2 regions of the Anaerostipes sp. 494a genome follow, and region 2 is predicted to be linked to the other one. Evidence: a T-box and tRNA genes for the amino acid it is inferred to sense, from the RefSeq annotation. Region 2 holds a T-box; the other holds one or more tRNA genes.
What was found. The T-box of region 2 lies ahead of aspS (aspartate--tRNA ligase). A T-box ahead of a tRNA ligase gene usually reads a tRNA of that ligase, here a tRNA-Asp.
Positions count from the first base shown of each region.

Region 1: it has a tRNA-Asp gene. The T-box ahead of aspS (aspartate--tRNA ligase) is inferred to sense a tRNA for this amino acid. The anticodon was not compared.

Region 1 covers NZ_MJIF01000001.1:2,120,398-2,136,611, reverse strand. The annotation lists gene BHF70_RS10835 (alcohol dehydrogenase catalytic domain-containing protein) at 1-357, opposite strand, end outside; gene BHF70_RS10830 (TIGR00266 family protein) at 523-1,206, opposite strand; gene BHF70_RS10825 (CTP synthase) at 1,237-2,841, opposite strand; gene dhaL (dihydroxyacetone kinase subunit DhaL) at 3,258-3,896, opposite strand; gene BHF70_RS10815 (dihydroxyacetone kinase subunit DhaK) at 4,053-5,051, opposite strand; gene BHF70_RS10810 (sugar phosphate isomerase/epimerase family protein) at 5,065-5,922, opposite strand; gene rpiB (ribose 5-phosphate isomerase B) at 5,935-6,387, opposite strand; gene BHF70_RS10800 (cupin domain-containing protein) at 6,473-7,387, opposite strand; gene BHF70_RS10795 (PTS fructose transporter subunit IIC) at 7,418-8,452, opposite strand; gene BHF70_RS10790 (PTS fructose transporter subunit IIB) at 8,509-8,811, opposite strand; gene BHF70_RS10785 (PTS sugar transporter subunit IIA) at 8,860-9,327, opposite strand; gene BHF70_RS10780 (class II fructose-bisphosphate aldolase) at 9,351-10,229, opposite strand; gene BHF70_RS10775 (BglG family transcription antiterminator) at 10,286-12,241, opposite strand; gene BHF70_RS10770 (C40 family peptidase) at 12,726-13,385, opposite strand; tRNA gene BHF70_RS10765 (tRNA-Arg) at 13,685-13,758, opposite strand; tRNA gene BHF70_RS10760 (tRNA-Leu) at 13,842-13,927, opposite strand; tRNA gene BHF70_RS10755 (tRNA-Val) at 13,955-14,027, opposite strand; tRNA gene BHF70_RS10750 (tRNA-Asp) at 14,059-14,132, opposite strand; tRNA gene BHF70_RS10745 (tRNA-Ile) at 14,161-14,234, opposite strand; tRNA gene BHF70_RS10740 (tRNA-Thr) at 14,240-14,312, opposite strand; tRNA gene BHF70_RS10735 (tRNA-Glu) at 14,350-14,421, opposite strand; tRNA gene BHF70_RS10730 (tRNA-Asn) at 14,476-14,548, opposite strand; rRNA gene BHF70_RS10725 (23S ribosomal RNA) at 14,616-16,214, opposite strand, start outside.
Region 2 covers NZ_MJIF01000001.1:1,011,751-1,027,964, forward strand. The annotation lists gene BHF70_RS05130 (alanine/glycine:cation symporter family protein) at 1-766, shown strand, start outside; gene BHF70_RS05135 (citrate/2-methylcitrate synthase) at 966-2,321, opposite strand; gene BHF70_RS05140 (MarR family winged helix-turn-helix transcriptional regulator) at 2,458-2,880, shown strand; gene BHF70_RS05145 (PHP domain-containing protein) at 2,936-3,796, shown strand; gene BHF70_RS05150 (Cof-type HAD-IIB family hydrolase) at 3,793-4,566, shown strand; gene BHF70_RS05155 (NAD(P)/FAD-dependent oxidoreductase) at 4,589-5,989, opposite strand; gene BHF70_RS12850 (GNAT family N-acetyltransferase) at 5,995-6,834, opposite strand; gene BHF70_RS05165 (GNAT family N-acetyltransferase) at 6,831-7,364, opposite strand; gene amrA (AmmeMemoRadiSam system protein A) at 7,370-8,758, opposite strand; gene BHF70_RS05175 (TRM11 family SAM-dependent methyltransferase) at 8,924-10,399, shown strand; gene aspS (aspartate--tRNA ligase) at 10,530-12,275, opposite strand; T-box leader at 12,408-12,644, opposite strand; gene nox (H2O-forming NADH oxidase) at 12,757-14,094, shown strand; gene BHF70_RS05190 (tRNA dihydrouridine synthase) at 14,264-15,208, opposite strand; gene BHF70_RS05195 (alanine/glycine:cation symporter family protein) at 15,397-16,214, shown strand, end outside.

The DNA of each region.
Region 1 (16,214 bases), 1.1 Mb from region 2:
AATACAATATGTTGCTGCGCCTCCAAAATACTTATATGAATACCCTGGCGACTCAATCTGACCCGGAATCTCTGGAACAATTACAAACCGCTCTCCCTCATGATAATCATCCTTCCATTTTTTCCCTACTTTTTCAATAATTCCTGAAAACTCATGACCTATCAGAATGGGATTGGTATGAATATTTTTGGGAACTCTTAAATGTCTCTGAGCAAGAGTTATTTCTTTCAGTGTAGACATAGCAATCCCATTACAAATAACCTTTAATAAAATTTCATCTTCTTTTATCTCGGGAAGATCAAATTCTTCCAATCGTATATCTTTTACTCCATAAAGACGTACACCTCTTACATTCATTTATATCCCCCTAACAACCATTTTTTTATCATTGTCTATTTTCTTTATTATATCATATTTACTTTTGCATTTCTTTTTTATTATTTAGAACAAAACCATCAGGTCCGCATGGTCCTTCCAAATAAAAAAGAAAGCGTTAATTTTTTACAATTAACGCTTTTCCTCTTACTCTTTTGAATCAGGAAAATAACCTGCAATCCTTCCTGCAAAATCATTGAAATTCATTGTCTGTAAAATAATTTTTCCTGGACCTGTAAGTTTCGTCAAAAACAATCCTTCTCCTCCAAAAAATATATTTTTCACACCTTTTACTCTTTCTATTTCATAAGATACACTTTCTTCAAATGCAACAACGTTTCCTGTATCTACAAGGATTGTCTCACCTGGAGCCAGTTCCTTTGTGATAGCATCTCCATCAATTTCAAGAAATGCTGTTCCTGTTCCGGAAAGTTTTTGAAGAATAAAACCTTCCCCGCCAAAAACACCTGCACTAATCTTTTTTGTAAATACCGTACTGAGCTGGACCGTTTTCTCTGCACATAAAAATGCATCTTTCTGACAAATCAGACTTCCATTTCCCTGAAAATCAACATTCATAATTTTTCCCGGTACAGAAGACGCAAAAGCGATTTTTGCTCCTTCCTTTTGTGCACTGTAAGTAACTACAAATAATGACTCTCCTGCAAATTTTCTTCCAAGTCCCTTTAGCAGTCCGCCTTCCATCTTGGTATCCGCCTTAACAGATGAATCCATCCAGGTCATAGCTCCTGACTGGGTAAACATTGATTCACCCTTCCCAAGTTCCACTTCCACAGCTGGTACTGTACTTCCAATAATTTCATATTTCATAACGTTCTCCTTTCGGGACCAGTTGATGCTTTATTTCTGATGATCTAAAGCAGCCTTAATAAATCCTTTAAATAACGGATGGGCCTTATTTGGTCTGGATTTAAATTCTGGATGAGCCTGTGTTGCCACAAACCAAGGATGAGATGGAATTTCAACCATTTCCACTATTCTTCCATCTGGTGAACATCCTGACAGCATCATTCCATTTGCCTGTAACTCATCACGGTATGCATTATTTACTTCATATCTATGACGATGTCTTTCATGGATTTCCTTTTCTCCATACAGCTGTGCTGCCTTAGAGCCTTCTGCCAGCACACAAGGATAAGAACCTAAACGTAAAGTTCCTCCAAGATTCTTTAATCCATCTTTATCTGGCATAATATGAATCATTGGATGTGTTGTATCCGGATCAAACTCCTGACTGTGTGCATCTTCGTATCCAAGAACATCTCTTGCAAATTCTACAAGAGTCAGCTGCATTCCAAGACAAATTCCAAGATAAGGAATCTTATGTTCTCTTGCATATTTAATAGCACAGATCATACCTTCAATTCCACGGTCTCCAAATCCTCCTGGAACAAGTATTCCATGAACTCCTCCAAGCATCTCATCCACATTGTATGAACTTACTCTTTCAGAGTCCACCCAGCGTATATTCACATCTGCAGAATTGGCAACTCCTGCATGTTCCAAAGATTCAACAACACTGATATAAGCATCATGAAGAGATACATATTTTCCTACCAGCGCAATCTCTACTTTATGTTTTGGATTCTTCCAGTTATCAATCATCTGTTTCCAGTCATCCAGATCCGGTTCCGGACATGGCATATTCAGACATGTACATACTTCCTGTGCCAGATGTTCTTTCTCCATCATCAATGGTACTTCATAGAGAACTTCTGCATCCAGATTCTGAATAACACGGTCTCTATCTACATTACAGAACTGTGCAATCTTTCTTTTAATTCCGTCATCCAGAGGATAATCAGAACGACATACAAGAATATCCGGCTGGATTCCCATTCCCTGAAGATCTTTTACACTTGCCTGTGTTGGTTTTGTTTTTAATTCTCCTGAACTCTTCAGATATGGAATCAGAGTCACGTGAATTAAAATACAGTTTTCATGTCCAACTTCATGCTGGAACTGTCTTAAAGCTTCCAGAAATGGCTGACTTTCAATATCTCCTACTGTACCGCCAATCTCGATAATGGCAACTTCCTGACGGCTGGTATCATCGCTTCTGTAAAAACGGCTTTTAATTTCATTGGTTACATGTGGAATGACCTGTACTGTATTTCCGCCATAATCTCCACGACGTTCTTTTGATAAAATACTCCAGTAAACCTTACCTGTGGTAACATTTGACTTCTTGTTCAGGCCCTCGTCGATGAATCTTTCGTAATGTCCAAGATCCAGGTCAGTTTCTGCCCCATCATCTGTTACAAATACTTCTCCGTGCTGAATTGGATTCATTGTTCCTGGATCAATATTGATATATGGGTCAAACTTCTGGCTTGTCACATGATAGCCTCTTGCTTTCAGTAATCGTCCCAGAGAAGCAGCTGTGATTCCTTTTCCTAATCCGGATACCACTCCACCGGTAACAAATACATATTTTACTGGCATGATATTTTTTCCTCCTATATGTGAATTATTCTTTATAAATCTTCTAACTAAAGTATTATGATAACATATTCTTTCTTATTTGTCATTTACTGATTGAGAAAAAAATGAAAGTGCTCATACAGCTGCTAAATAGATAGAGGATAGTATGAATGATTGATGATGATTTTAAGAAATTCGGGGGTATGTATGGCTGAAATGCCAAAAGGAACCAAGATCTTAAAATAAGGGGATCTGTCAAAAAACTTATGTGCTACTATATAAGCACTTTCTACTGATAAGTTATCATATTATATTTTCCTTGTCAACCCATTAATGTAAATATTTGTAATTTTGTATAATATAAAACAGGAGCCAGATTTTCGTGACTCCTGTTTTACTGAATTGTATGAATATAATATATAGAGGTTAAATTGATATTATAGTAATTCTTTTGCTGCGGTTCCTATGGTTGTGATAATGAAATAGCAACTTGTTGCTCCTGCATCCAAAACTCCTCTGGAACGTTCTCCAAGACGGCTTGCACGTCCGATCTTTGCTACAAGATCTTTTGTTGACTGCCATCCTTTTTCTGCTGCAGCATTCATTTCGTCCAGACATTCAGCAAATTCTTTTCCTGCTTCTTTGGCTGCTACAAAAGCTTCTTTGGCTGGAACTAAAGTATCTAACAAAGATTTATCTCCAACCTGTGCAGGGCTGATATCCTGAATTCCTTCTACTGCACCTGTAATCATCTCTGCAAATACATCTGCATCAATATCTTCTGCATCTTCACATGCCATTGACATTTCATCAAATAACATTCCGTAAAGAGGTCCCATTGATCCACCAATATCCTCCAGAAGAGTAGCACCAAGGATAGATAGACCTTCTGATAAATTATAAGTCTGTCCTTCCAGTTTCTTTTCACACATGGTGAATCCTTTGTTCATATTGATACCATGATCTCCATCACCAATTTTTCCATCGATTTCACTTAAGTAATCTCTCTGTTCCTGGATTGTTTTGATTAATTTATCCACAACTACACCTGCATCTGCATTTTTAAAACTTGACATATTCCTTCTCCTTCCAAAGTCTCTTTCGTTACTGACTTTATTTTATCACAGTATATTTTTTTCCCCAAACAGTTTTAGGTTCAAATATGGCACAAATAATTGTGCCATATTTTACCTTGAGAATGTCTTCTCTATATTTATGAAAGAATTATCATTTTAAAACTGCTTTAATCCTGCAGAATTAGCCGGCATATCTATGCATTCTTTTAGCTCATCATCTAACTTCATGACTGTCAAGGTAACCCCCATCATCTCAAGCGATGTAAAATAATTTCCTACATATGAACGATGTACTTTAATTCCCTTTTCTGACAAAACTTCTTCAACTCTGTCATATACAATATACTGTTCCATCACTGGTGTTGCACCCAGTCCAGATAACAGTACAACTACTTCATCTCCACTTTCAAATGGGAGATCCGGAATAATAATATCCAGCATTTCATCTGCAATTTCACTGGCAGTCTTTAATGGCTGTACATTAATTCCTGGTTCACCATGATGTCCGATTCCAACTTCCATGGTTCCGTCTTCGATCTGGAAATTTGGATGACCTACTGCCGGAATTGTGCATGGTGCTGTACCAATTCCAACAGAACGTGTATTGTCAATTGCTTTTTGTGCTACCGCAATAACCTCATCAAGACTTCCTCCCATGGCTGCTTTGGCGCCGCCGACTTTCCACATAAGGACTTCTCCGGCAACACCTCTTCTTTTTTCGATTTCATCTTTTGGTGCAGAAGCACAATCATCATTGGCAACAACTGTTTTTACTTCAATTCCCAGTTTCTTTGCCTTACGCATTGCCATTTTTACATTCATATTATCTCCTGCATAATTTCCATACAGGCAGGCAACACCTTTTCCAGAATCTGCTTCTTTCATTGCATCTAAAAATGCCTTTGCAGTTGGTGAAGAAAAAATTTCTCCTACTGCTACTGCATCACAGAGATTTTCTCCAATATATCCTATAAAAGCCGGTTTGTGTCCAGATCCTCCTCCGGTTACGATTCCAACTTTTCCTTCTACCGGTGCATTTTTATATTTAATAACTCTTTCATTTTCTGTTGTTGATACAATATCTTTATGAGTTTTTACAAACCCTTTTAACATATCTTCAACAACATAATCAGGATTATTTACAATTCGATTCATGACCTGTTTCCTCCTATAAAGCATCTGCAATTGCTTTCAGATTTTTCAATCCTTCAATTGCCAGCTCTTCTCCTGTATCTGCAAAATTTCTCCAGATTGCACAGTTTCCTGCTAATTCTTCAAAGCTTGGATCAAATGACTCAATAACCAGAGGTCCTTCGTATCCAATTTCTTTTAATGCAAGGAAGAATTCTTTAAATGGAACCAGACCGGTTCCTGGAATTCCACGGTCATTTTCATTTACATGAACATATCCGAGATATTCTTTTCCACATTCTTTTACTGCTCCTGCAAAGCTCTTTTCCTCACGAATCATATGGAAGCAGTCAAGATGTACTTTCATATTGTCAACTCCCACGTCTTTACAAAATTGAACAGCATCTGCTGCAATATTCAGAAAATGTGTTTCAAACCGGTTAACACATTCTACACAAATGTTCACTGTTCCTGTTTCCTTTGCATATCGGGCAACCTGACGCATACATTCAACGCCCCATTCCCATTCCTGGTATGTTCTAGGTTTCTTTGTTATATATCCCCATCCGGCATAATTTACTCCACCAAGAATAGGAGCTCCTAATTCATTACAGATATCTACACATTTTTTCATAGCTGAAACTGCTGCCTGACGGATTTCAGCATCTGGAGAAATCGGATTTGTTTCCAATGTTAATGTTGTGGTACATACACAATCTATTCCTACTCTTTCCAATTCAGCTTTTACTGCTTTTGTTGGAAAAGTATATGGATTAGCGATTGCAAAATCAATAACTTCAAATCCAAGTTCTTTTGCTTTTGGGATAATCCAAAGATGCTCTTCTTTGAAATTTTCAGCCCAGATAAATGTATCTACTCCAAATTTAAAATACATACCTATATCCTCCTATTTTCCACAAAACTGGTTTTCATAGTGCATGATACGTTCAACTTTTTCTGTAGACGGTCCATCTTTAAAAGTAAGCCCCATCCAGATATCCAGTAAATATAAAGCCAGCTGTGGTGCAATAACTCTTGCGCCCATACACATAACATTTCCATTGTTGCTTAAGATAGATCTTTCTGTTGAAAATGGATCATGGCAGACTGCTGCACGTATTCCCGGAACTTTATTTGCTGTCATGGCCATTCCAATTCCCGTTCCGCATACAAGAATCCCACGATCACAAGTCCCGTCTGTTACTTTTTCACAGGTTCTCACTGCAACATCCGGATATAATTCAACTTCTCCTTCTCCTACACCATTATCAATAACTTCATGTCCTGTTTCCTGAAGTCTCTTTTTAATAGTTTCTTTTAACTCATAAGCTGCTTCATCACATCCTAATGATATTTTCATAATGATCTCCTTCTAAACTGTATAACAGTTCTGTTTCTGATTATTAATACAGGATGATAGGGTTTCCCTATCATCCTGATTTTTCTTACAGTTCTGTAATGGCAAATACTACTTTAACTGGTTTATTTTCAAAATTCACTAACTGATATTTTGTTCCTGCTGGAAGGAAGAATGTATCTTCTGGTTCCAGAACAAAGCTTTCCTGAGCATCTACCAGATTTACTGTTACAGGGCCATCAACACAATATAATGCACCATCTCCTGCATGAACATCTGGATCTGAACATCTTGGTCCATAACCACCTGCTGGAAGAATCATTTCTCCAAAATGTCCATAATCATTACTTGTAATGAATCTTAACATCATTGGATGAGTTGTTCCATGTACATTATTCAGTTTTTCAAAATCACGTACTGCATATACAGCACCTGTTTTTCTTGCTTCTTCAGGATCTACTGGCCAATGTCCAATATCATCCGTACATCCCTGTCTGGAGATATCTTTTATAGCTCCTCGCATATCAGGCAGGTTTTCATTATTTGGTCCTTTGTAGAATTTAGTTTCTTCTTCAGTTGGAATTACTGCTGGAGGAATGGATTCACTCCATGCTTTTGGTGTAATGAAATAAAGAATTCTGGCTTTTTCGTCAGAGAAGTTATGGCAGCAATGCCATGCACCTTCTGGCATGAATAAACCTTCTCCTGTCTGCAGATAAGCGAACTGTCCATTACCACTTCTCTGAAGTACAGGTCCATTTAAGATATAATAGGATTCATCTCCAGGATGGATATCAAGCGGTGCAAATACTCCTCCTGGTCCTAATTCGTAAATTCCTAACATGAAAGTATCGGTTGTAATCATCGTAAATGTATTATCTGATGTAAATGCATTATCCGGTGGATACAATGCTGTAGAATAATCTTGTTTACGGATTAACATCGGTTTTTTCTTGTCCGGTTCAAAAGGGAATCTTCCCATAATATCAAATAATTTTGCCATTTTTATTTCTCCTGTCCTTTTTTATAAACTCTATTTTTCTTCTTCCGGTTTTGTAACCAATACGATCAGTGCTGCAGAAATTGCACCTGCAATAATCAATGTAATGAAGAATGGTACTACTTTATTCATAGCAAATACTACGAATACACCACCATGAGGTGCTCTGATGGTAATTCCCCATAAATAAGAGATTACTGCTCCAACTGCAGAACCAACCATGTAACATGGAATATATTTCAGATTTTTAGCTGCATATGGAATTGCAAACTCTGTGATCATACATAATGCTCCTGCGAAGCATCCTGGAATACCATCTCTGTCTTCCTGTGTAAATTTCTTAGGTGCAACTAACATAGCAAATGCCATTGCTAATGGAGGTGCACAGCAAGCAACAAAGTTTGCAGCCATTGGTGCAAAGTTTCCTGTTTCCATACATGCCAATGCAAATGCATACGCAACCTTATTACATGGACCACCCATGTCAAATGCAAGCATACATCCTTGCACAATACCAAGAAGTACCAGGTTTCCTGTTCCAAGACCATCCAGCATTTTTGTTAACCATTGTGTCAATGCTCCTAAAGGCCCACCAATTACATAATGCATCAATAAACAGATTACTGCACATCCAATAACCGGAATAATTAATGTAGGAAGAAGTGATCTTAAAGCGTTTGGTAATGGAATCTTCTTTAACCAGTTTACAAGATATCCTGCCAGGATTCCTGCGATCAAAGCACCGATAAATCCGGAACCATATCCCATTCCCCACGGATCCGTTGCCATCCAGCCTCCGAACATACCAACACAGATACCTGGTTTATCAGCAATTGAATATGCTACATACGCTCCCAGAATTGGTACCATAAATGTACCTAATCCGATTTTACCAATCCAGAAAATAGTAGATGCAAAATTTCTTCCCGGTTCTACTGTATTCGGGATATTATATCCTCCTAACAAAAATCCTAATGCTACCAGGATACCTCCGGCTACTACGAATGGTAGCATGTACGATACACCTGTTAAAAACGCTTCTTTGATATCATCAATAACATCTCTCATTTATCTTTCCGTCCTTTCACAAATATTTTTCATTTTCCTCAATTTTTGAATTTTTACTATTCCATTCCGCTAAAAATAATGTTTGGGTCCTTAATTACGTCATGTGGTTTTGTCTGAAAGATTTTGTCTTTGTAAGGTTCGAAGCGTTCTGCCTTTGTAATACCAACGTCATTGGCAAAAACGATCAAATCTGCTTCTTTGATCTCACGGGTCTTTAGCTTGTCCTCAATTCCTAAAGCTCCCTGTTTTTCAACTTTGCACTCGTGTCCCCTCTCTTTACATACTTTCATAATGGCTTCCGCTGCCATGTAGGTATGTGCGATACCGGTTGCACAAGATGTGATTGCTACTACTTTCATAAGTTTTCACCTCCCGTTTTCTTTTTCTGGCATGTAATAACATACCGATTACATATTGCTTATGCCATGAATCAGATCTTCATAGCTTTCTGCCGTTCCAAGAAGTTCTAAAAACTCTTCGTGTGCTAACATCCCTGCTAATGTTGCAAGAACTCTTAAATGGTAATCATTGGCTTGATTGTCAGAAATAGCCAATACAAAGATGTATTTGACCTCGCCCGACTCCCCTGCAGACTCATAGATGAAAGGTTCTTTACATCTACAGAATCCAATTCCTGGTTTTATAACTTCTTTACATTTTCCATGGGGAATTGCAACAAAGTTTCCCATATATGTCGGACCAAGTGTTTCTCTGTATTCAAGTGCTTCTTTGTATGCTTTTGCATCTGATACAAAGCCTGCTTCTTCAAATTTGCGAGTCATTGCATCAAACATATCATCTTTGTCTTTAAAAGGCTCACAATCAAGAATTACCATTTCATCAAGCAACACTTCTGCTAAATTCACGCTGCCCATGAAATACCTCCCTGATTTACTTTTTATTTTCCATTTTTAAATGCACTGATTACGTCTTTTGCATAACCTTTCATGAATTCATATGCTGCTTCCTGTAATTCATGATATGCGATCTTTCCTTCTGTTTCTGCTACTTTATCTGCAACAAATTTTGTTGTTGCCTTTGCCATATAAGAATAATAATTAATCTTTGAACATCCTGCACTGATAGCATTCTGAACCTGGTCAAATTCTACCCCTGAAGCCCCATGCATAACAACGCGGCATGTATCAGGAATAGCTGCACGTAATGCTTTTACCCTGTCAATATCCAATACTGGAGGTTCTGCATAGATTCCATGCATTGTTCCAAAACATACAGCTAATGCATCACATCCTGTTTCTTCAGCAAATACTTTTGCCTCTTCAGGTTCTGTAAAAAATTCTTTGATATCTTCATTTGTCAGTACTCTGCTTTCAGCATCTTCATGTGTATCTTCTTCTGTAGATGCCATTACACCTAATTCGGCTTCTACTGTTATTCCCGCTGCATGCGCAAACTGAACAAATTTCTTAACTTTCTCCAGATTTTCTTCAAAAGGAAGTGCACTGCAATCATACATGATGGATGGGAAACCTATTTTAACCGCTCTCATAACAAATTCATAATCACTACCATGATCCAGATGTACACAGACAGGAACTCTTGCTTCTTTTGCATATTTCAACATAACCGGCCCAATTCTCTCGATTGGAATCAATGTATCATGTACCTGTGCGTGGTCAATGATAATCGGTGTGTTCAATTCTTCTGCTGCTCCGATAACCGCACGAACTGTTTCCTCATTTGGTGTGTTGATACAAGGAATTCCATATCCTTCTTTTTCAGCGATTTCCAAGATTTCTTTCATGTTTACTAACATTTTGACATCCTCCTGTTAAATATAGTTAATATTTTTATAATCTCTTTTTGAAATAACTATCTGAGTTCTTTTATCAGTATTTCATAGATTTCTTTTGGTTCTTTTGCCCCTATGATTTTTTCTATTGCTTTCTTATTGTCTATAAGACTATATAGAAACTTAAATAATTCTACAATTTCCTCTGAGTTTTCAAAATTAATCGCAATAAAAAATACAAGCTTAACTTTCGATGTATTTGACCATTGTACCGGATATTTCATTTTCAGTAATACTATTCCACTTTCCGCTACATGTTCCTTATACACATGGGCCATGGCAATCTGATTTCCTATGGTGGTAGGCCGTCTTTCCTCAAGTTCAAAAACTTTTTCCGTCACATCTTCCTCCAGACATCCTTCCTGACACAATAATTTACTTGCCTCGGCAATAGTTTCTTTTTTTGTTGCTGTCATTACGTCCGTTAATATCAGTTCTTTGCGAAATGTTTTACGAACCGTGTTAAATAACTGCTGTTTTTGCTCTGTCCTCGTATAAACATCCATATAGTTTATGATTTTATTCAAATCCATCTGCGTCACATGTTTTGTTATTTCTATTGCATTACTTTGCTTTTCTTTCAAAGGTACTGTTGAAATTACCAGCTTCCCCTGGGTATTTTCCGGTTTATAATCATTAATATGAACCGTTTTTACAATTTCGAGATTATCTATCTCATTTTCAATCTTCATCACATCATATTTTGCCGTATAAATATCTGTTGCTGTTACTAAAATACCTTGTTTTTCACTTCGACTGTCAATCGATGCCTGATGGATCAAAAGAGTAATCCATGCAATTTCATCCTGCGTCAAAACAAAACCAATGTTATTTTCCAGATAAAAAGCATACGTAAGACATACTGCATAAATACTTTGAAGATTTTGCTGAATATCTTTATGTAAGTCGTCCCATTCAACTAGCATATAATCATGTTTTACTTTGACTTTCATCAGAAAAGTAGCAATCTGCTTCTCCAGTTCCCGGCGCTTTATTGTATTTTCTTTCTGCATTACATTAAGAACAATAGAAACATAATCGTTTACCAGATCCATCAGTTCATCGTCCTGTATATCTGCCTGAACCTGACATGTCCGTGCAACATATAGCTTGGCAGCCAGAAACTGATATTCCAGTTCCATTTTTTGTTCATCCGGAAAAAATCGGTCTAAAATATCTTTTGCCGCTTTCATATAAGCTGAATCCAATTGTGTCATTGTCCGATTTTCTGAGTTGGTTACCTTTTTGCCTTCCAGAATACGTCTTTTTGCAAGCAGCAAATATTCAGTAATTCTACAAAATGCAATATCCACAAAAACCACTTTCAATTCTTTTTCTACCTCAGCAAGACAACTTTGCGTCTGCATAATATCTTCTTTTGAGTAGTAATCAGAAAAGAATGTAAAAGCTCTTTTGCTGATCCGGTAATCCAAGTTTTCTGGTAAATCGTCAATATAAGCATGTTTCCAGTATTTTGTATTTTGTGTATCTACAATTGCTTGTCTTATATCGAATTCACGGCCAACAATTTTAATTCCCTGATTTTTTCTTTTTGACAACTCTAAATGAAATTGTTTCAAATATTCTTTTACAGAATCCAGATCTTTCTGAATTATTTTCCTGCTGACACATAACTCTTCTGCAAAAAGCTGTATAGTATAGTTGGCTGGAAAATTAAACAAAATATCTAAAATATAATTTTTCCGGTAGAAAAAAGATTCCGGATTACTATTTGCGTATGAATCAAGTTCTTCCAATATTTTTTCACGCTGCTCATCTGTAGCTACAAGGCAGATTCCCTTCCTTGGTACACATAACAATTTTGCACCAAATGCTTCTACCCCATCTCCTATTTCGCTTAATGAATGTTTGATGGAACTTACAGATACTCCTGTCATTTCTGACAATTCATCTGTGGAATAGAATCCATACATATCAACCATAGACCGGATGACTTTTTCCTGTAAGTTATTCATGACAGGCCTCCTCAATGAATAAAACTTTCTGTAGCAGTTGTATGTTCTAACTACTTTATGTCTATATTATAAATGATTTTTGTCGAATTTGTACACAGCTCATAAAATCCGTTTTTGTACTGAAATTAATACAATTAGTGCAAAAAAATGATTAATTTGCCCTTACATTTTTTAATTTTACCTTTTGTATATATCAATAAATTTAAATAACAAACATTACATAAAAAGTCTTTTCCAGTGAAATTATCTAAGAACAAAGCGGACAAGTCCGCTATCAACTCCCTGTATCCCTCAATCATGAGGGACTTGCTCCTCTTTGCGTGCCGATGTGCAGCAGTTTTAACTGCTTTCCTTTGCACATCGTGCACATCCACGCGGAGCGTTTTTTATTACATAGGAAATTCCCCTGAATTTCCTATGTAATAAAAAAGGGATTACAAAATAATTATTTTGTGATCCCTTTGATTTCTATATAATATTTAAATTAATTTACAATTCTTCTAACACAAACAATTCTACGATAATTTGCTCTTGGAGAAATTTTAATTCCTGTTTTTCTTGAACTTGCATGGACAATACGACCGTTTCCAATATAAATTGCTACATGTCCATCATAACAGATAATATCCCCTGGCTGTTTACTACTATAAGAAACTTTTCTTCCTGCTTTTCTAAGCTCATAAGATGTTCTTGGAAGATTATATCCAAAACAACGATAAATAGATCCAACAAATCCTGAACAGTCAGCTCCATAATTAAGATTTGTTCCTCCATATACATATGGATTTCCAACAAATCGCTGAGCGAAGCTTGCAACTTTCTGTCCTTTCTGATATGAAGTACCTGTTAATGCAGGAGCATTTGTATTAATGTAAACATATTTCTTTAAAACATAACCTGTTCTATTTCCAACTTTTACCTTACGCCAGCTTCCGCTTGTACCGTATACTGTAACAGGTGTTCCAATCTCCAGTCTTCTAATAACTCTGGATTTCTTAGACTTTCCGGTTCTTAATTTACACCAATGACGAAAAATCTTTCCGCTATATCCAGAAGCTGCTTTCACTTCCTTCTGTGGTGCTGTTCCTACACCTGCTGTTAATATAAATAAAAATACGACTACTAATACTGTAATCTTTTTCATTGTCGATTTCATTATCTTCCCTTTCAATTAAATGTTACGCTTGTATTACATTTCTATAGAATTTTACCACAAAGTGAAATAAATGTAAAGTTTTTGTCGTATTGTTCTGATTTTTATAATGTAGGAAGATTTATCTTATGATGCAAGATAAAATAGCTATATAATACAATCATAGAAGAAAGCGGAAAATCCCGCTTCAACTCCCTTTGCACATCTGCGCGGAGCGTTTTTTATTACATAGGAAATTCAAAGGAATTTCCTATGTAATAAAAAAAGGACTTACTTATGTAAGTCCTTACCGTGGGCGAGAAGATTCGAACTCCCGGCCTTCTGGTCCGTAGCCAGACGCTCTATCCAGCTGAGCTACGCCCACATTTGTTGTCTTAGACAACATTAGATATTATACTATATCTAATTATAAATGTCAATGTATTTATTAAATACTTTTAACATTCATGCCGCAGACCGGAATCGAACCGGTACTCGATTTAACTCGAACAGGATTTTAAGTCCTGCGCGTCTGCCAGTTCCGCCACTGCGGCATATATGCAGCATTTTCTGCATATAAATGGGACCAACAGGGCTCGAACCTGTGACCCCTTGCTTGTAAGGCAAGTGCTCTCCCAGCTGAGCTATGATCCCACAAATAACATACTATTTTTTAAATAGTAAACGACCCGGATGGGAATCGAACCCACGACCTCCGCCGTGACAGGGCGGCGCTCTAACCGGCTGAGCCACCGGGCCAAAATAGTTATATTATTAAAAATTTCAATGGACCCTCGGGGACTCGAACCCCGGACCGATCGGTTATGAGCCGATTGCTCTAACCAACTGAGCTAAAGGTCCTTTGAAGCCGTTGACCGGACTTGAACCGGTAACCTGCTGATTACAAATCAGCTGCTCTGCCAATTGAGCCACAACGGCACACATGAGACTATACTCATTACATGCTGAAAAGCAATGACTCCAACGGGATTTGAACCCGTGTTACCGCCGTGAAAGGGCGGTGTCTTAACCACTTGACCATGGAGCCTTTTTTCTGACCGCTTCACGGCCTTCTTTTCCTGATACCTCCCGGTATCTTGACCTCCCCGAGCCGGGCTCGAACCAGCGACAGCACGGTTAACAGCCGTGTGCTCTACCAACTGAGCTATCGAGGATCATCAGGCTTGTGCCTTCAAAACATCATACAAGATCTCTTGCAAGTCATCCCTCACTCTGCCTTCTCTGGTTAAAGCCTCGACCGATTAGTAACAGTCAGCTCCATGTATTGCTACACTTCCACCTCTGCCCTATCAACCTCGTAGTCTTCAAGGGGTCTTACTACCTTATGGTATGGGAAATCTTATCTTTAGGGGGGCTTCACGCTTAGATGCCTTCAGCGTTTATCCCTTCCAGACTTGGCTACTCTGCCATGCACTTGGCAGTACAACAGATACACCAGCGGTCCGTCCATCCCGGTCCTCTCGTACTAAGGACAGCTCCTATCAAATTTCCTCCGCCTGCGCCGGATAGGGACCGAACTGTCTCACGACGTTCTGAACCCAGCTCGCGTACCGCTTTAATGGGCGAACAGCCCAACCCTTGGAACCTGCTACAGCTCCAGGATGCGATGAGCCGACATCGAGGTGCCAAACCACTCCGTCGATGTGAACTCTTGGGAGTGATAAGCCTGTTATCCCCAGGGTAGCTTTTATCCGTTGAGCGATGGCAATCCCACGTTATACCACCGGATCACTAAGTCCTACTTTCGTACCTGCTCCACCCGTCGGTGTCACAGTCAAGCTCCCTTCTGCCTTTGCACTCTTCGAATGGTTTCCGACCATTCTGAGGGAACCTTTGAGCGCCTCCGATACCCTTTCGGAGGCGACCGCCCCAGTCAAACTCCCCACCTGACATTGTCCCCCGGCCGGATCACGGCCGATGGTTAGAAATCCAACATGATAAGAGTGGTATCCCAACAGCGACTCCATAAGGACTGACGTCCTTACTTCTCAGTCTCCCACCTATCCTGTACATATCATGCCGAATCCCAGTATCAAGCTGGAGTAAAGCTCCATGGGGTCTTTCCGTCCTGGCGCAGGTAACCAGCATCTTCACTGGTATTTCAATTTCACCGGGTGTGTTGTTGAGACAGTGCCCAAATCATTACGCCTTTCGTGCGGGTCGGAACTTACCCGACAAGGAATTTCGCTACCTTAGGACCGTTATAGTTACGGCCGCCGTTTACTGGGGCTTAAGTTCAAAGCTTCGCTTGCGCTAACCTCTCCCCTTAACCTTCCAGCACCGGGCAGGCGTCAGCCCATATACTTCACCTTTCGGTTTTGCATAGACCTGTGTTTTTGCTAAACAGTTGCTTGGGCCATTTCTCTGCGGCCACTCTCATGGCACTCCTTCTCCCGAAGTTACGGAGTCATTTTGCCGAGTTCCTTAACAACACTTCTCCCGTCGGCCTTAGGATTCTCTCCTCATCCACCTGTGTCGGTTTACGGTACGGGCACATATGAAACAATAGCGGCTTTTCTCGACAGCCAGGGGCCTGGACTTCCCTACTTATGTTCGGTACGCATCACGTCTTCAGATCATCAGGCGGATTTGCCAGCCTGACTCCTACCTCGCTTGCTCCGGGCTCTCCATTCCCGGATTCCATTCCCTGTCTGTGTCCCCACAGTTCTGTCCATATGTGGTACAGGAATCTCAACCTGTTATCCATCGACTACGTCTTTCGACCTCGCCTTAGGTCCCGACTTACCCAGAGCAGATCAGCTTTACTCTGGAAACCTTAGATATTCGGCCTGAAGGATTCTCACCTTCATCTCGCTACTC
Region 2 (16,214 bases):
TATTTTCTACGTAATTGCCGGATTAATTGTTATTATCATGAACATAACCAATCTTCCAGCTGGTCTGGCTCAGATCTTTATTATGGCTTTCCATCCACAGGCCGTAGGTGGTGGTGTTGTTGGTGTCATTACTGTCACTGTTATGAATTCTGTTCGTTATGGTGTTGCCCGTGGAGTATTCTCCAACGAAGCCGGTTTAGGTTCTGCAGCTATTACTGCAGCAGCTGCAACAACAGATGATCCGGTTCGTCAGGGATATATTAATATGACCGGTACTTTTTTCGATACCATTGTAGTATGTAGTATTACAGGTCTTGCAATTGCTTCTTCCGGTGTACTTGGAACTGTTGACGGTACTGGTGCCGCACTGGAAGGTGTACAGCTTACCATGGCAGCATTCTCAAGTGTACTTGGACCTCTTGGAAAATATCTGGTAGGTATCGGTATTATTTTATTTGCATTTTCTACCATTCTTGGCTGGGAATACCATGGCGAAAAGGCTTTTGAATATTTATTCCAGAGTCACAAATATAACATCATTTACCGTGTATTTTTCTCTCTGATTGTTTACGTAGGTGCTACACAGACTCTTGAGCTTGTTTGGAACTTATCTGATATCATGAATGCATTAATGGCAATTCCAAACTTAATCTGTATGCTGATTATGAGTAAAGAAATTGCTCAGGAAGTCGAACGTTTCCAGCCTATTATCGAAAAAGAAAAGGCTGCCGCAAAGATTCGCAATCGGGCAAATGTCGAAGCATAAATACACCTCAAATTCAAGACTCGCTCGCGAGTCTTGGCGCGGAGCGTATATCAGATGGGGGATTGAAACCCGCCACTGATACATAATTGTTGCTCACCGCCTACAGAGGCGGGAGTCATCCCTCATCTGATATATCATATCTAAAAAGTGGACTGTCAAAATTGACAATCCACTTTTTTATTATAAAAATTATATAATACTACCGGTTTTCTAACTCTGTATACTCTTTGTTCTGTAATACACTCTGATATGCAGGCCGGATAATCTTGTCCACATTTGTTAGTTCTTCTAAACGATGGGCACTCCATCCTACGATTCTTGCCATAGCAAAAATTGGCGTAAACAGTTCTAATGGAATATCCAGCATACTATAAACAAATCCACTATAAAAATCTACATTGGCACTTACCCCTTTATAGATTTTTCTTTCTTCTGCAATCACTTCCGGTGCCAGCTGTTCAATCATGGAATAAAGTTTAAAGTCTTTTTCCCTTCCTTTTTCCACTGCCAGTTTTTCTACAAACCCTTTAAAAATCTGTGCTCTTGGATCTGAAATACTATAAACAGCATGTCCCATACCATAAATCAATCCTTTTTTATCAAATACTTCTTTATGCAACAGCTTTTTTAAATATTCCCGTACCTGATTTTCATCTGTAATATCGTTTACATTCTGTCTCAGATCCTGCATCATTTCCACAACTTTAATATTAGCGCCTCCATGCTTTGGTCCTTTTAGTGAAGACAATGCTGCTGCAATAACAGAGTAGGTATCTGATCCGGCAGAGGTTATCACATGAGTGGTAAAGGTAGAATTATTTCCTCCTCCATGCTCCATATGAAGCACTAATGCAATATCTAATACTTTTGCTTCCAGTTCCGTATATTTTTTATCCGGACGAAGCATTCGCAAAATATTCTCAGCCATAGTACAATTTCCATCTGGCCGGTGAATGTAAAGGCTGTCATCATTTTCATAATGATTGTAGGCCTGATATCCATAGACCGCAAGCATTGGAAATACACTGATCAGCATCAGACATTGACGCAATACATTTTCCATAGAAATATCAGATGCTTTATCATCATAGGATGCAAGCGTTAAAATACTCTTGGTCATTGAATTCATTATATCTTTACTTGGTGCTTTTAATATAACGTCTCGTGTAAAATTTTTCGGCAAAGTCATGCTACCTGCAAGTACCTGCCTGAACTCTTCCAATTGCTTCTCATCGGGCAACGTTCCAAACAACAGCAGATATGTTACTTCCTCAAAACCATATCTTTCGCCCTTTAGAAATCCCCTGACAAGATCATTTATGTCATATCCTCTATAAAATAATTTTCCCTGACAAGGTACTTTCTTCCCGTTGACAACTTTATTTGACTGAATGCATGAAATATTGGTAAGCCCTGCCAGGACCCCCACTCCATCTACATCTCGAAGTCCTCTCTTAACTCCAAGTTCAGTAAATAAATTTTTATCAATTTCACAGTTTTCTCGGCAGATGTTTGCCTGATTTTTCATATATTGTTCCATTCTTTCTGTTTCCATTCTGCTTCCTCCTAACTGTTTTATTTGATATTTATCAACAAACATTCTACATGAATATTTGATTTTTGTCAAATATTGACCTTTAGCAACAACATGCTATAATAGAAAAGATATGAAAAATGGAGGATACACTATTATGAAAGATATTTCTGCACTTTTTGAAATATTTCCAATCTGCCAACGTATTTTAATGAATACTGTTGTCTTACATGATACACAATTTACAAAAACACAACTGTTTATTTTATACACTTTGTCTGCCAAGGGAAGCGTAAATATGTCCGAAATTGCATCCTATATTGCATCATCCAAAGAACAGGCAACCCGTGCAGTAGCTCCTTTGGTAAAACAAGGGTATGTAGCCCGTTTTCACAATGAATCCAACCGTAAAAAAGTTTACATTCGTCTTACAGACCAAGGCTATGACGTCATAAAACAGGAAAAAGGACTAATCAAAGATTTCCTTGCCAATAAATTAAATTCTCTCTCAGAAGAAGACCTTGAAATACTCCGCGAGTCTCTATCAAACCTTTTGAAAGTTTTAAGAAAACTCGAATAAGCTGTAATTTTATGCTATACTTAGCTTAATTCAAAAAAGTTATTGGAGGATTCATATGAAAGCTGATTTACATTGTCACACTGTCCTGTCTGATGGAGCCATGGATCTGGATTCACTGCTTCGCTATGCAAAACGAATTGGTCTGGATTATATTGCCATTGCGGATCATTCATCTACACATTCTATTCCTGTTGCCATAGAGCTTGGAAAAGAACTTGATTTACATACAATTCCTGCAGTGGAAATACCTGCCAATCACAAAGAAACATCTATTAATGTCCATCTTCTTTGCTATTATCCAGTAGACACAAAACGTCTTCAAAAACATTTGAACAAAGATTTATCCGCATTTTCTGATTCAGTTACACGTTCCTACAAAGCTCTGATGGACAAATACCCTGTCACAATGGACCAGCTCTACGAAGCATCTAGACAAAGTACCGGTATATATTATACTCATATTATGCAGGTTTTATCTCTGATGGGATACACAGCAACTCCCATTGGTGAATTGCACAACGAACTATTCCATTCTGGAAGTCCTTACAAATTTCCTAATAAATATATGGACGCCAAAGAAGCCGTTGAATTAATCCGATCCTGCGGAGGTGTTGTAGTACTGGCACATCCCGGTCAATACAAAAATCCAATGCTGATGGAAATGATGATAGAAGAAAATATGATTGACGGTATAGAAATCAATCACCCAAGAAATGATAAAAAAACAATGGATCAGATTCGTGCTTTATGTAAGGAACATGATTTGTTTATGACTGGAGGAACAGATTTCCACGGTCTCTACACAAAAACACCGTATCCTTTAGGATCTTTCCTCTGTCCTGAAGAAGAACTGGAACGATTAATCGATGCTGGAAAAAAAGCCAATAAAGCATTTTATGAAAAGAGGAAATCATGACAAAGAAACTTATTTTTTTTGATGTAGATGGAACTTTAGTAGACCCTGCAACAGGTCAGATACCTGACAGCACTTTAACCACACTGGAAGAATTACAAAAACGTGATCATCTCATCTGTATTGCTACAGGACGTCCTCTTTTCCACCCGGAAAATCCGAAATTTTTCTCAACAATTTCCTGGGATGGATATATCTGCTGTAACGGACTTGCTGTTTACAACAACAAAAAGGAACCTGTTTCCCTTCATGCAATGACTTCAAAGTCCATTGAACAATGTATCCAGGTTACACAACAAAACAACTTTAATTTACTTTTTGAAGAAGAACATAATTTTTATCTTCTGAATGACCAATTGGAATATGTGGAAGAGACCCAGCGTTTTCTGAACCAAACCATTCCTCCTTTGGGAACATATAACGACCAGGATATTTACGGATTGATGGTCTATGCTCCAAAAGGATATGATTACAAAGAATATTTTTCCATTGATGGAATCGATGTTTTTCCCGGACAGTCTGCCTATGCAGATATTGTGAAAGTCGGTGCAAACAAATACTCTGGAATTTCTGAATTGATGGATTACTATGGTTATTCGTCCTATATTGCTTTTGGAGATTCCAACAACGATCTGGAAATGCTTGAAAACGCAGATCTTTCCATTTGTTTAGGACAAGGTTCCAAGGAGGCAAAGTCTGTCAGCAAATATATCACAACACCTGTTGATCAAGATGGTATTTATCTTGCTTGTAAATATTTTAAACTTATTTAAAAAAGAGGCACAGGCCTCTTTTTTAATTCATCTTTTTCAAAATGCTCTTAGCTACACTTAAACCATTGGCAGATGCCTGTTGCAGTCCTCTCGTGACTGAAGCCCCATCACCAATAGCCCGTAATCCTTGAATATTTGTTTCAAAATCGTCATTCACCAAAATTTTATTGGAGTAAAATTTAACTTCTACTCCATAAAGCAATGTTTCATCACTGGCCATTCCCGGAGTAACCTGATCCAGTGCATATATCATTTCTTCAATATCTTTCATAATTCGATACGGAAAAACCAGTGATAAATCCCCTGGTACTGCATCTTTCAAAGTTGGAGTTATATTATTTCGAACCAACCGCTCTTCTGTCGTTCTTCTTCCTCTTACAAAATCTCCAAAACGCTGCACAAGAATTTTTCCATCACATAGCATATTAGACAACTGGGCAATATGTTTTCCATACTGAATCGGTTCTTTAAACGGCTTGGTAAAATTTTTAGAAACCAGCAAAGCAAAATTGGTATTTTTCGTCTTATAGGATTCTGCCTTATATGCATGTCCATTTACAACTGCAAGTCCATTTTCATAATACTCTGTTGCCACTTCACCTGACGGATTACTGCAAAATACCCTGACTTTATCATCAAATGTCGGTGTGTAGTACACAAGCTTTGCTTCGTAAAGGCTTCTGTTTAGTTCCTCCATAATTTCATCCCGAACTTCAACACGAACACCTACGTCAACTGTTCCTACCTGAGTTTCAATATTATATTTTCTGCAGATATCACTTAACCATTCAGAACCTTCTCGTCCAACAGCGGCAACGATTTCGTTGGCATAATATATCTCATCCTGATCTGTAATAACAGCTTTTGCCTGTCCCTCTTCAATCATGATATCCCGCACCATTGTATTAAATTCCATTTCAACGCCCTGTTCCTGCAAATGATGCTGAAGTCGGGAATAAATCTTATACCCCTCTTCTGTTCCCAGATGACGGATTGGACATTCAATCAGCTTAAGATTTGCCCGAATGGCTTTTTTTCGTATTCTAGCTATTTCTTCCTCTTCATCAATTCCATATACTTTTGTATCTGCACCAAATTTCAAATAGATATCATCAGACTCTTTCAAAAGTTCAACGGTTTTGTCGTATCCCAGTATTTCCGGAAGATTTCCTCCTACATCTGGCGATAATGATAATTTCCCATCAGAAAACGCTCCTGCTCCTGCAAATCCTGTTGTTATGGAACAAGGTTTACAGCTGACGCACACTTTTGTATCTCGTTTCGGACATTTTCTCTGTTCAATTCTTCTTCCTTTTTCAATCATCAGGATTTTAATTCCCGGACGGTTTTTCACCAATTCATAAGCACAAAATATAGCAGAAGGACCTGCTCCAATTAAAATAACATCATATTTTTTCTGCATAAGAATCACCTCGTCTTATCTTCCTGAATTTTCATTTTTATAATCGGACGTTCTTTTCCCTGTCCATCATATTCATTACAGTCGTATTCTTCAAATCCCATATGGCGATAAAAACCTGCTGCCAGTGGATTTTGTTCATTAACATCAACAAATGTCAGGTGATCATTGGAAAACAGATACTCCATCATCTGTCTTCCATATCCACAGCCTCTCCAATCTGGATCAAGAAACAGCATTTCCAGTTTATTTTCTTTCATTCCAGCAAATCCTAAGCTAACTCCGTTTGAGTCTGTCAGAATATATAGTCTTGGAATTTCTTCCAGACTGGTTAAAACGAAAGGTTTTAATTCCCTGATATCCTCCTTTGATAAAAATGCATGGGTTGCCCATACAGATTTCTCCCATATTTTTAAGAGGTTTTCAATTAATGCTGTTGATCTGTTCCCTGCAGAAGTATCTCTGATAATAACGGGTTTGGTTGTATTTATACTATATCCATATAACTTTAGCATTTCCAAAGCCCTCTGAAAATGCTCTTCTTTGGTAAAGATATAATCTGTATTATAGGTGGATACTGCATAAATGCCAATTTGTGCTTCTGCAAGAATTCCTGTTATCTGTGACAATATTCCAACCAGTGAAAAATCCAGCTTTCCTTCTATTCGAAATCCCTTCCAGCCTTTGTCACACTCCAGACAGTCATTTGGTAAACAATCTATTGAACAAACCAATGATAATTCTTCATCTGTCTTCCCGATAAAACAATATTCATCTGAAAAATCAATCTCATTTATGTCCCTGATTTTGCATATAGCAAACTCATTCTCCAGTATTTTCAATTTCATTGATTTTCACTTCCTTTCCCAAATAACTGTTTCCTCATGATAATTCTTGGAAGACCTCCGTATTTTAATTTTTCCATAGCTTCTTCATATCCCATAGCAAGCAGATTTCCTCTGCTGTAGCGGTTTTCCGGGTGAACTGTTGCCAGAGCATACCGGTATATTCTTCCTTCAAGCCACTTTTCTGCCTCATAAAGTAATTTCCTTTGAAGTCCCATTCCTCTTGCTTCAGGTCTTACAATAGCTGACTCCATCAATACTGTTAATTCTCTTTCCTTTTTAGAAAAGCCTAGATCAAATCCCAGATTTTCCTCGTCTTCACCTGGTATATCCACAATGAGAAAACCCATAATCTTATTTTGTCCACAGGCTTTTAAAGTTATCCCATTTTCTCCTAAATGCCTTTTTACATATTCCCTGTTATCTTCCACAAACCAATCTGGGTTCTCCACTGTATCTCTGGCAGTAGTCATCATCTCCATGATTTCATCCAGATCCTCCATTTCTGCCACTGTAATATTTATGTCCATCATTACAATCACCTATGCCTTATGACTTCAAATCGCTCCATTTTTACATTTTCATCATCTTCTGCAATTCCTGCTTTTTGTCTGGTTACCTCTATCTGCTGTTCAATGGTATCAATACCTTCCAGGTTTGGAAGCAGTAACCCTCGTTTTACACCTTTTGTTAAGATTAATCCATATTTCTTCACATCCAGCTGTTCTTTCGATGTGATTTCCTCTGGTTCTCCAAGAACATCTACACTATATTCAATCTGACTTAGTTCATCCGCTCTAACTTCTGGAAATCTTGGATCTTTGTATCCTGCACTCACTGCATTTTGTATGATTTCTTCCGCAATAGAATCAGTTGTAGAACAAATGGTTCCAATACAGCCCCTCAGTCTTCCGTTTTTCTTTAAAGATACAAAAACTCCTGCTTTATGATCCATCATTTCATCTGGCAGTCCTTCCGGAACAGAAATAAGTGTTCTTCCAGTCATATATTCTTCCAGAGATTTCCTTGCCAGTTTAACAAATTCATCCTCTTCCTGCTTTTGTTTCTCCAGTCTTTCCCGCTGACATTCCATATACTTTTCCCGGAAATTCCGGTTTGTATCGTCACCATTTGGACGGTATGCACAGATTCCATATCCGACACCAAACGGTCCTTCATAGGATAATTTTTCTGTATCCACAGCTGTCTGGTCCAATGCACCTGCCATAATCAAAAATGCTCTCTGTCCGCACTCCCCAGCTTTCTGACAAAATTCTTCTGATAACCCGAACAGTTCACCAAAATCTGCCATTCCCATAATTTTCATGATTTTCTGATCATAAACCGGTCCCTCTTCTGCAAATCCATATGGTCCGTCTTCCTTTAATCTATGAGATAAATCTCCACTGGCAATTACCACTGTTCGTCGTCCCAAACGTAATGCTGTTTCTTTTATATATTCACCTAGCTGATAGTGCTCTGCAAAGGATAATCCTGATAATCCAATTCTCACAGTTTTATAGCCACTGTATATCTGATTAATAAAGTACAGCGGTATCATAAATGCATGATCCAGCCTTCTGTCTCGCTCTCCCAGTGTTCCTGCCATAAAATCATGTTCATCTGCCTCAAGGCTTAATTCCTGCACAAAAGGAACATCATAATCCACATGTATTTTCACATCTGGTGCACGAAACTGTCCAAAATCCCCATCTGCACCGGTTCCTGGTGAAATATGAAAATAATCACCATACATAACAGAATGAGGTGTCGCAATCACAATAGTTTCAGGCTTTAAAGCTGCAATTTTCCCAGCTACTTTTTTATATGCTGCCACAGTATCGCTTATTTTCTGCTGCTCTCCACATCCAACCTCAGGTATAATCAATGGAGGATGCGGAACCATAAATGCTCCTACAATTGCCATATATCATCCAACCTTTCTCATCATTTTCTATTTATATTTCTATTTTTATCGTATCATAAACCTCAGAGAAAAAAAAGCAGACAAATCTTTCAGACTGGACGCACCTGGTTCAATAAGGTATACTCCTAATAAGATATTATGTCTATAAAGTGAAAGGATTTATCTATGATTTATAATTTATGTCGAAGATTAAAAAATGAAATAGAAGTACGTAAGACCTTAAGTCAGTTACGTCAGGAAATAAAAGATTCCACAAACAAGGAAATGGTCATATCCTGGCTTTTGAAAGATGGTCTGGATCTTTCTCATTTTCTACAAAATGATGATGCCAAAACACGTAAAAATGCGGCCTTGCTGATTGGTGACCTTAATCTGTCCAGTTATGCAGACAACTTATTCCAGGCTTACGAAAAAGAAAAGACCTTATTTGTTAAGGAAGCCTATCTCCGTGCCATGCAGCATATGGATATTACACCTTTTCTTCCACAATTAAAGGAGCATCTGCAAGCTCTTTCTGAAACAGAAACAACCTCTGAAAATAAAAAACATATGGAAAAGGAACTTCATGCACTAACAGATCTGATTCTTTCTGCCAACGAAGATCAGATTCACTCTTTCCGTGACGGAAAAAATACGTTCCACTGCCTGTTTCGTACAAATTCACTGTTTCCTGAAATCACAGAGAAACAAATGAATACCTCTGAAACTTCAACATCCAGACTGGGAGTCCGTATTTCCACAAAAAATATCCGGCACTTATTGAATATCCGTACCTGGAACGAACTATTATTTCAGATACCAGGCATGATATCATGTGGTCCAGAACCTGAAGTTCTTGGAAAAACTATTGCTTCCTCCAGTTTATTGGATTTTTTATTCAAATCCCATGATGGTTCTTTCCCATTTTATTTTCGTCTTGGCGTAAAAAATAAAATGGCATTAAAGGATCGCAGTATTTTTACTCAGAAAATTGCTTCATCCATTGAAAAATACAGTCATCGTAAACTGATAAATTCTACTTCAAATTATGAATTTGAAATCCGCCTGATTGAAAGAAAAGATGGAAACTATTATTTATTTTTAAAATTATATACCATAGATGATCATAGATTTGATTACAGGAAAGAATATATTCCAACAAGCATTAAACCTGTAAATGCAGCACTTCTTGTACAGCTTGCGAAAGATTATATGAAGCCTGATGCCCAGATCCTGGATCCGTTTTGCGGAGTTGGCACAATGCTGATCGAACGTCAGAAAGTTATTAAAGGAAATACTTCCTATGGAATTGACCATTCTCCAGAAGCAATTGAAAAAGCCATTATCAATACTAATCTGGCAGATCAGATCATTCATTATGTCAACAAAGACTGTTTTGCATTCGCCCATGAATATCCATTTGATGAAATCTTCACAGAAATGCCTTACGCAACCGGACAAAAAAGTGAAAACGACATTTACGAAATCTATAAAAATTTCTTTCCAATGGCAAAACGACTCCTGCGCCCAGAAGGAACCATCATTATGTATACCAGAAATCACGAATATGTAAAAAAACTCTGCACAAAATGTAATTTTCAGATCATCAAACAGTATAAGATAACGGAAAAACCGGAAACATGGCTGATAATCCTCAGATAAGGACATTATTTTGGGGCTGGTGCCTTCCTATTTATCGTCATCTATATTAAACGAAAAACCCACTTCATAAGCAATCAATCTGCAGGACTGTAAGGTCCGAAGCCGTTGCTTAGAAGTGGGTTTGTAGTATTTAGTCTCTTACTTTAATGTGTACTTCTCTTAACTGCTGTTCTGTGATTTCACTTGGGGCTCCACACATAAGATCCTGTGCGGTTCCGCTCATTGGAAATGCAATAACTTCACGAATATTTTCTTCGTTACGAAGCAGCATAATCATTCGATCGATTCCTGGTGCCATTCCTGCATGAGGTGGTGCACCAAACTGGAATGCATTGTACAATGCTCCAAATTTATCTTTTAATGTCTCTTTATCATATCCTGCAATTTCAAATGCTTTTTCCATGATTTCCATATCATGGTTACGAACTGCTCCAGATGATAATTCAACACCGTTACATACAATATCATACTGATAAGCCAGAATATCCAGTGGATTCTTTGTATTTAATGCTTCCAGCCCACCCTGTGGCATTGAAAATGGATTATGTGTAAATCCAAGTTTTCCTGTTTCTTCATCAATTTCATACATTGGGAAATCATTGATGTAACAGAAACGATAAGCATTCTTTTCAATTAAATCCAGACGTTTTCCTAATTCATCACGAATCTGTCCTGCAAAAATACATGCTGCTTTTTCAGGTGCAGCAATGAAGAAAATAGTATCGCCTTCTGCCAATCCTGCCATTTGTGCCAGTTCCATTTTCATATCATCTGGAATAAATTTATCGATTGGTCCTTTGTACTTCATTTCTTCTTTCACTTCTAAATATCCCAGACCACCCATACCGATGGATTGAGCAAATTTCAGAAGTTTCTCATGCTGTCCCTTTGACAGTTTAGCGTGTACATTGATGGCACGAACTGTCTGACCATGGAATGGCTTAAAAGTACATCTCTGGAAAAATTCTGTAACATCTACGATCTTTAATGGATTTCTAAGATCTGGTTTATCTGTACCATATTCCAGCATAGCCTGTTTATAACTGATAATCGGATATGGTGCTTCTGTAATTTCAAATCCTTCTGGTGCAAATTCTTTAAATGCTGCAGTCAGTACTTCTTCTCCAACTTGAAATACATCTTCCTGAGTTGCAAAACTCATTTCATAATCCAGCTGATAAAATTCTCCTGGAGAACGGTCTGCACGGGCATCCTCATCACGGAAGCATGGTGCAACCTGATAATATTTATCAATTCCAGATACCATCAGAAGCTGCTTATACTGCTGTGGTGCCTGAGGAAGTGCATAGAATTTTCCTTTGTATTTTCTTGATGGAACCACATAGTCACGAGCACCCTCTGGAGAAGATGCACAAAGAATTGGTGTCTGAATTTCCACAAATCCAAGTTCTTCCATCTTTTCTCTTAAGAAACGAATCACTTTGGAACGGAACAGAATATTATCTTTTACCTTTTTGTTTCTCATATCCAGATAACGATATTTTAAACGAACATCTTCTCTGATTTCCTTAGATGTCGCAATTTCAAACGGAAGATCTGTATAAACCTTTCCTAAAATATCAATTTTATGTGCTTCCAATTCAATGGTTCCTGTAGGAATCTTAGGATTGTATGTTTCCTCATCTCGGTGCTCTATTACACCTTCCACAGATAAACATTCTTCTTTTCTGATGTCATGTAAGAGGCTTGTATCTCTTAAAACCACCTGCATGACTCCATACATATCACGTAAATCAATAAAAGATACGCCACCATGGTCACGAATATTTTCCACCCAGCCGGCAATCTTTAATTCAGATCCGATATCATTTTCAGAAATCTGATCCATTGTCTTTGTGCGATACATGTCTGACATTTTCAATCTCCTTCTCTATGGTTTTTGTTCTTGTATTCATATTCAGGCGAGGCATTCTGGTTTCACAGAAAGACTCTTACGCTTTAGCATAACAAGTTCTTTCCCAATGAAAAAAGGCCCGTCCTGAAAATATTTCAGGACGAACCTGTATAGTCCGCGGTACCACCTGATTTACTGTCTTACCAGTCTCTCTTGTGTGCCTGTTAACGCCAAGCTTACGTCTCACCTACTGCCGTTGACACTTTTGTATCCGGGTTCAGATCGATGCTCTGAAGTGTTCTTCGCATAAATTCACTTTGCAGGGTTCTCACTATCTCCTGCTCACTGGGAACGATAATTTATGTTACTTTTCTCCGTCATCGCCTATTGAATCATTATAATGGAGTAAAATAATATTTGTCAATTGGTTTTTTATTTTTATTTCTGAATGTTTTTCCCATTTTGTGGAATACTCTTGAAAAACAAGCAGGAGGTTTTACTTATGTCACAAAAAATCATTGTAGTCGGTGCCAATCATGCCGGTACTGCTGCATTAAATACAATTCTTGACAATTATAAAGATATAGAAGTTACTGCATTTGATGCAAATTCCAATATAAGCTTTCTTGGCTGTGGTATGGCTCTTTGGATTGGAGGGCAGATTTCCGGTCCTGATGAATTATTCTATTCCAGCAAAGAGCTTTTAGAAAGCAAAGGAGCTTCTATTCATATGAATACTAAAGTTACATCCATTGACTTTAATCAAAAAACAGTAAAAGCAAAAAGTCTTTCCGGAAATTACTATGAACAGATTTATGACAAATTAATTCTTGCCACAGGTTCTGCTCCTGTTTCACTTCCCATCAAAGGGGTGAATTTGGAAAATGTACAATTTGTAAAATTATATCAAAATGCACAGGATGTCATAGAAAAACTAAACAATCATTCTATCGAGAAGATAACTGTAATCGGAGCAGGATACATTGGAGTTGAACTTGCAGAAGCATTTCAGCGAAATGGAAAGGAAGTTACATTAATTGATTCTGCCGACGGATGCCTGACCAGCTATTTTGACCGCCCTTTTACTCAAAAAATGGAAGAAAATCTTAAACATCACGGAATCCGTCTTATTTTTAATGAAAGTGTCCAATGTCTGGAAGGAGAAAAGAAAGTTGAGAGTGTGAAAACAAATCATTCCTCTTATCCGGCAGATATGGTGATTTTCTGCACTGGTTTCCGCCCAAATACAAAACTTGGAAATAGCATCATCCAGCAATTTTCCAATGGTGCATATTTAGTAAACAGTCGTCAGGAGACCAGCATAAAAGATGTGTATGCTGTCGGTGACTGTTCTACTGTATACAATAATGCATCCAGACGAACCGACTATATTGCCCTTGCCACAAACGCAGTACGTTCAGGAATCATTGCTGCTCACAATGCCTGCGGCACACCTATGGAATCACCTGGTGTTCAAGGCTCCAATGGCATCAGTATATGGGATTTAAAAATGGTCAGTACCGGCCTTACCTTAAAAAAGGCCCTGCAGCTTGGATTTAATGCCGCATCCACAGACTTTGAAGATTACCAGAAAGCCTTATTTATGAAGAAAAATAATTCCAAAGTCATGATACGTATTGTCTACGAAAGAAAAAGCCGGGTAATTTTAGGTGCCCAGCTTTGCTCAGAATATGATATTTCCATGGCAATCCATATGTTTTCCCTTGCCATTCAGGAACAGGTTACTATTGATCAGTTAAAACTATTTGATTTATTTTTCCTTCCACATTTTAATCAGCCATATAACTATATTACAATGGCTGCTCTAAAAGCTTTATAGGTTTCCATCTTCAAGACTCGCTCGCGAGTCTTGGCGCGGAATTCGGGTCTGCATAGCAGACATACTTCCAATCCGAATTCCTGCGCATCCTCGCGGAGCGTATATCAGATGGGGGATTGAAACCCGCCACTGATACATAATTGTTGCTCACCGCCTACAGAGGCGGGAGTCATCCCTCATCTGATATAAAATCTTCTTCAAATAATGCTTTCACTGCATTTTCATAATCCTTAAGTTTTTGTGCCTTTCGAATTTTTTTGGCATGTTTCTCGTGATTCTTAAACAGTTTAACAGGATTAGACCAGAAATCTTTCATTTTAAACAAAACATTTTTATCTCCTGACACATAACCCTGATATGCTTCATATATACGATCATGGAGCATTTTCAGGTCCTGCTTTTGTAATTCCTGTTTGTATTTTATCTGATGAATCAATGCAGGATTATGCAGTAATCCTCTTCCTATCATCACCTTATCAATTTTTGGAAAACGCTGTGTTATGGTTTCATAATCCTCAACCGTAACAATATCCCCATTGTAACAGACAGAATTTACACTATCTTTCCATGCCCTCTCAAAGATATCCAGATGCGGTTTTCCCTGATAGTATTCTTTTTGAATGCGAGGATGAATAATCAGTTCTTCCAAAGGATATCTGTTGTATATCTCCAGCAACTCCTCAAATTCTTCTGGTCCATTTAATCCTATTCTTGTCTTTATAGAAATTTTCATATCCAATGAATCAAATATCTCTGATAAAAAAACATCCAGATCTTCTGGCTCTTTTAAAAAACCTGATCCTTTTCCTTTGGAAACCACTGTTTTAGAAGGACACCCCAGATTAAGATTTGCCTCTTCATATCCCATAACTTTTAATTCTCTTGCAGTTTTAATAAATTCTTCAGATTTTCGCGTTAAAATCTGAGGAACCAGATGGATTCCCTCATTATTTTCCGGTAGAACATCATTTAATTCTCTTGTCTTAAAAATTCTCTTTCCATTAGGCATGATAAAAGGTGTAAAATATTTATCAATTTCTCCAAAAAATTCTTCATATGCATTCCGGTACAAAAAAATCGTAATTCCTTCCATAGGTGCAAAATAAAAATCCATCGGTTTCTTAATCTCCTTTTAATAAAAGCATATTGTATCATAAAATAGTACCTTTTGTCAGCAACATTTCGTTGGTTGCATAAATTCCTGTTTCTGTACATTTTTTTCATTCTATGATATGATTTAACATATATGTTTGTCACAAGCGGACATTGTATACAAAAAAAAACGAAAGGGTTTTATGTCATATGTTAGATACAATTGAATCACTAAATGCAGCCATAAATAACTTTATCTGGGGTGTCCCTGCCATGATCTGCATTATTGGAGTCGGATTATATTTAAGTATCCGCACACATTTTTTGCAAATCCGAAAATTTCCCTATGCGATCAAAACAACCATTGGCAGGGTTTTTAGGAAAAAAGAAGCTTCCGAAGGTTCTATGACACCGTTCCAGGCAGTTTGCACAGCTCTTGCTGCAACTGTAGGAACAGGAAATATTGCCGGTGTCGCAGGAGCAATTGCCATTGGTGGCCCCGGAGCCGTTTTCTGGATGTGGATTTCCGCTTTTCTTGGAATGTGTACTAAATTTGCTGAAGTAACACTGGCTGTCCACTACAGAGAACGCAATGCTGAGGGCGATCTTGTAGGCGGACCAATGTACTATATAAAAAATGGTTTGGAAAAGCATTGGCACTGGCTGGCCGTCCTCTTTTCTGTTTTCGGAGTTTTAACTGTTTTTGGTACCGGAAATGCCACACAGGTTAATACCATCACAACAGCCATAAATTCTGCTTTACTTAATTTTCATATGATCCGTCAGGACTCTCTTAATCTTTGTAATCTGATTTTGGGAATTATCATTGCCGTTTTGGTTGCTCTTGTTCTTCTGGGCGGAGTCAAGAGAATCGGAAAAGTTACAGAAAAACTGGTTCCTTTTATGGCAATTATTTATATCCTGCTGGCTTTAGGCGTTATCATTATAAATATCTCCAACATTCCTTCTGTTTTTTCATCTATTATTTACGGAGCTTTTAATCCTGGTGCGGTAACCGGAGGCGTCGT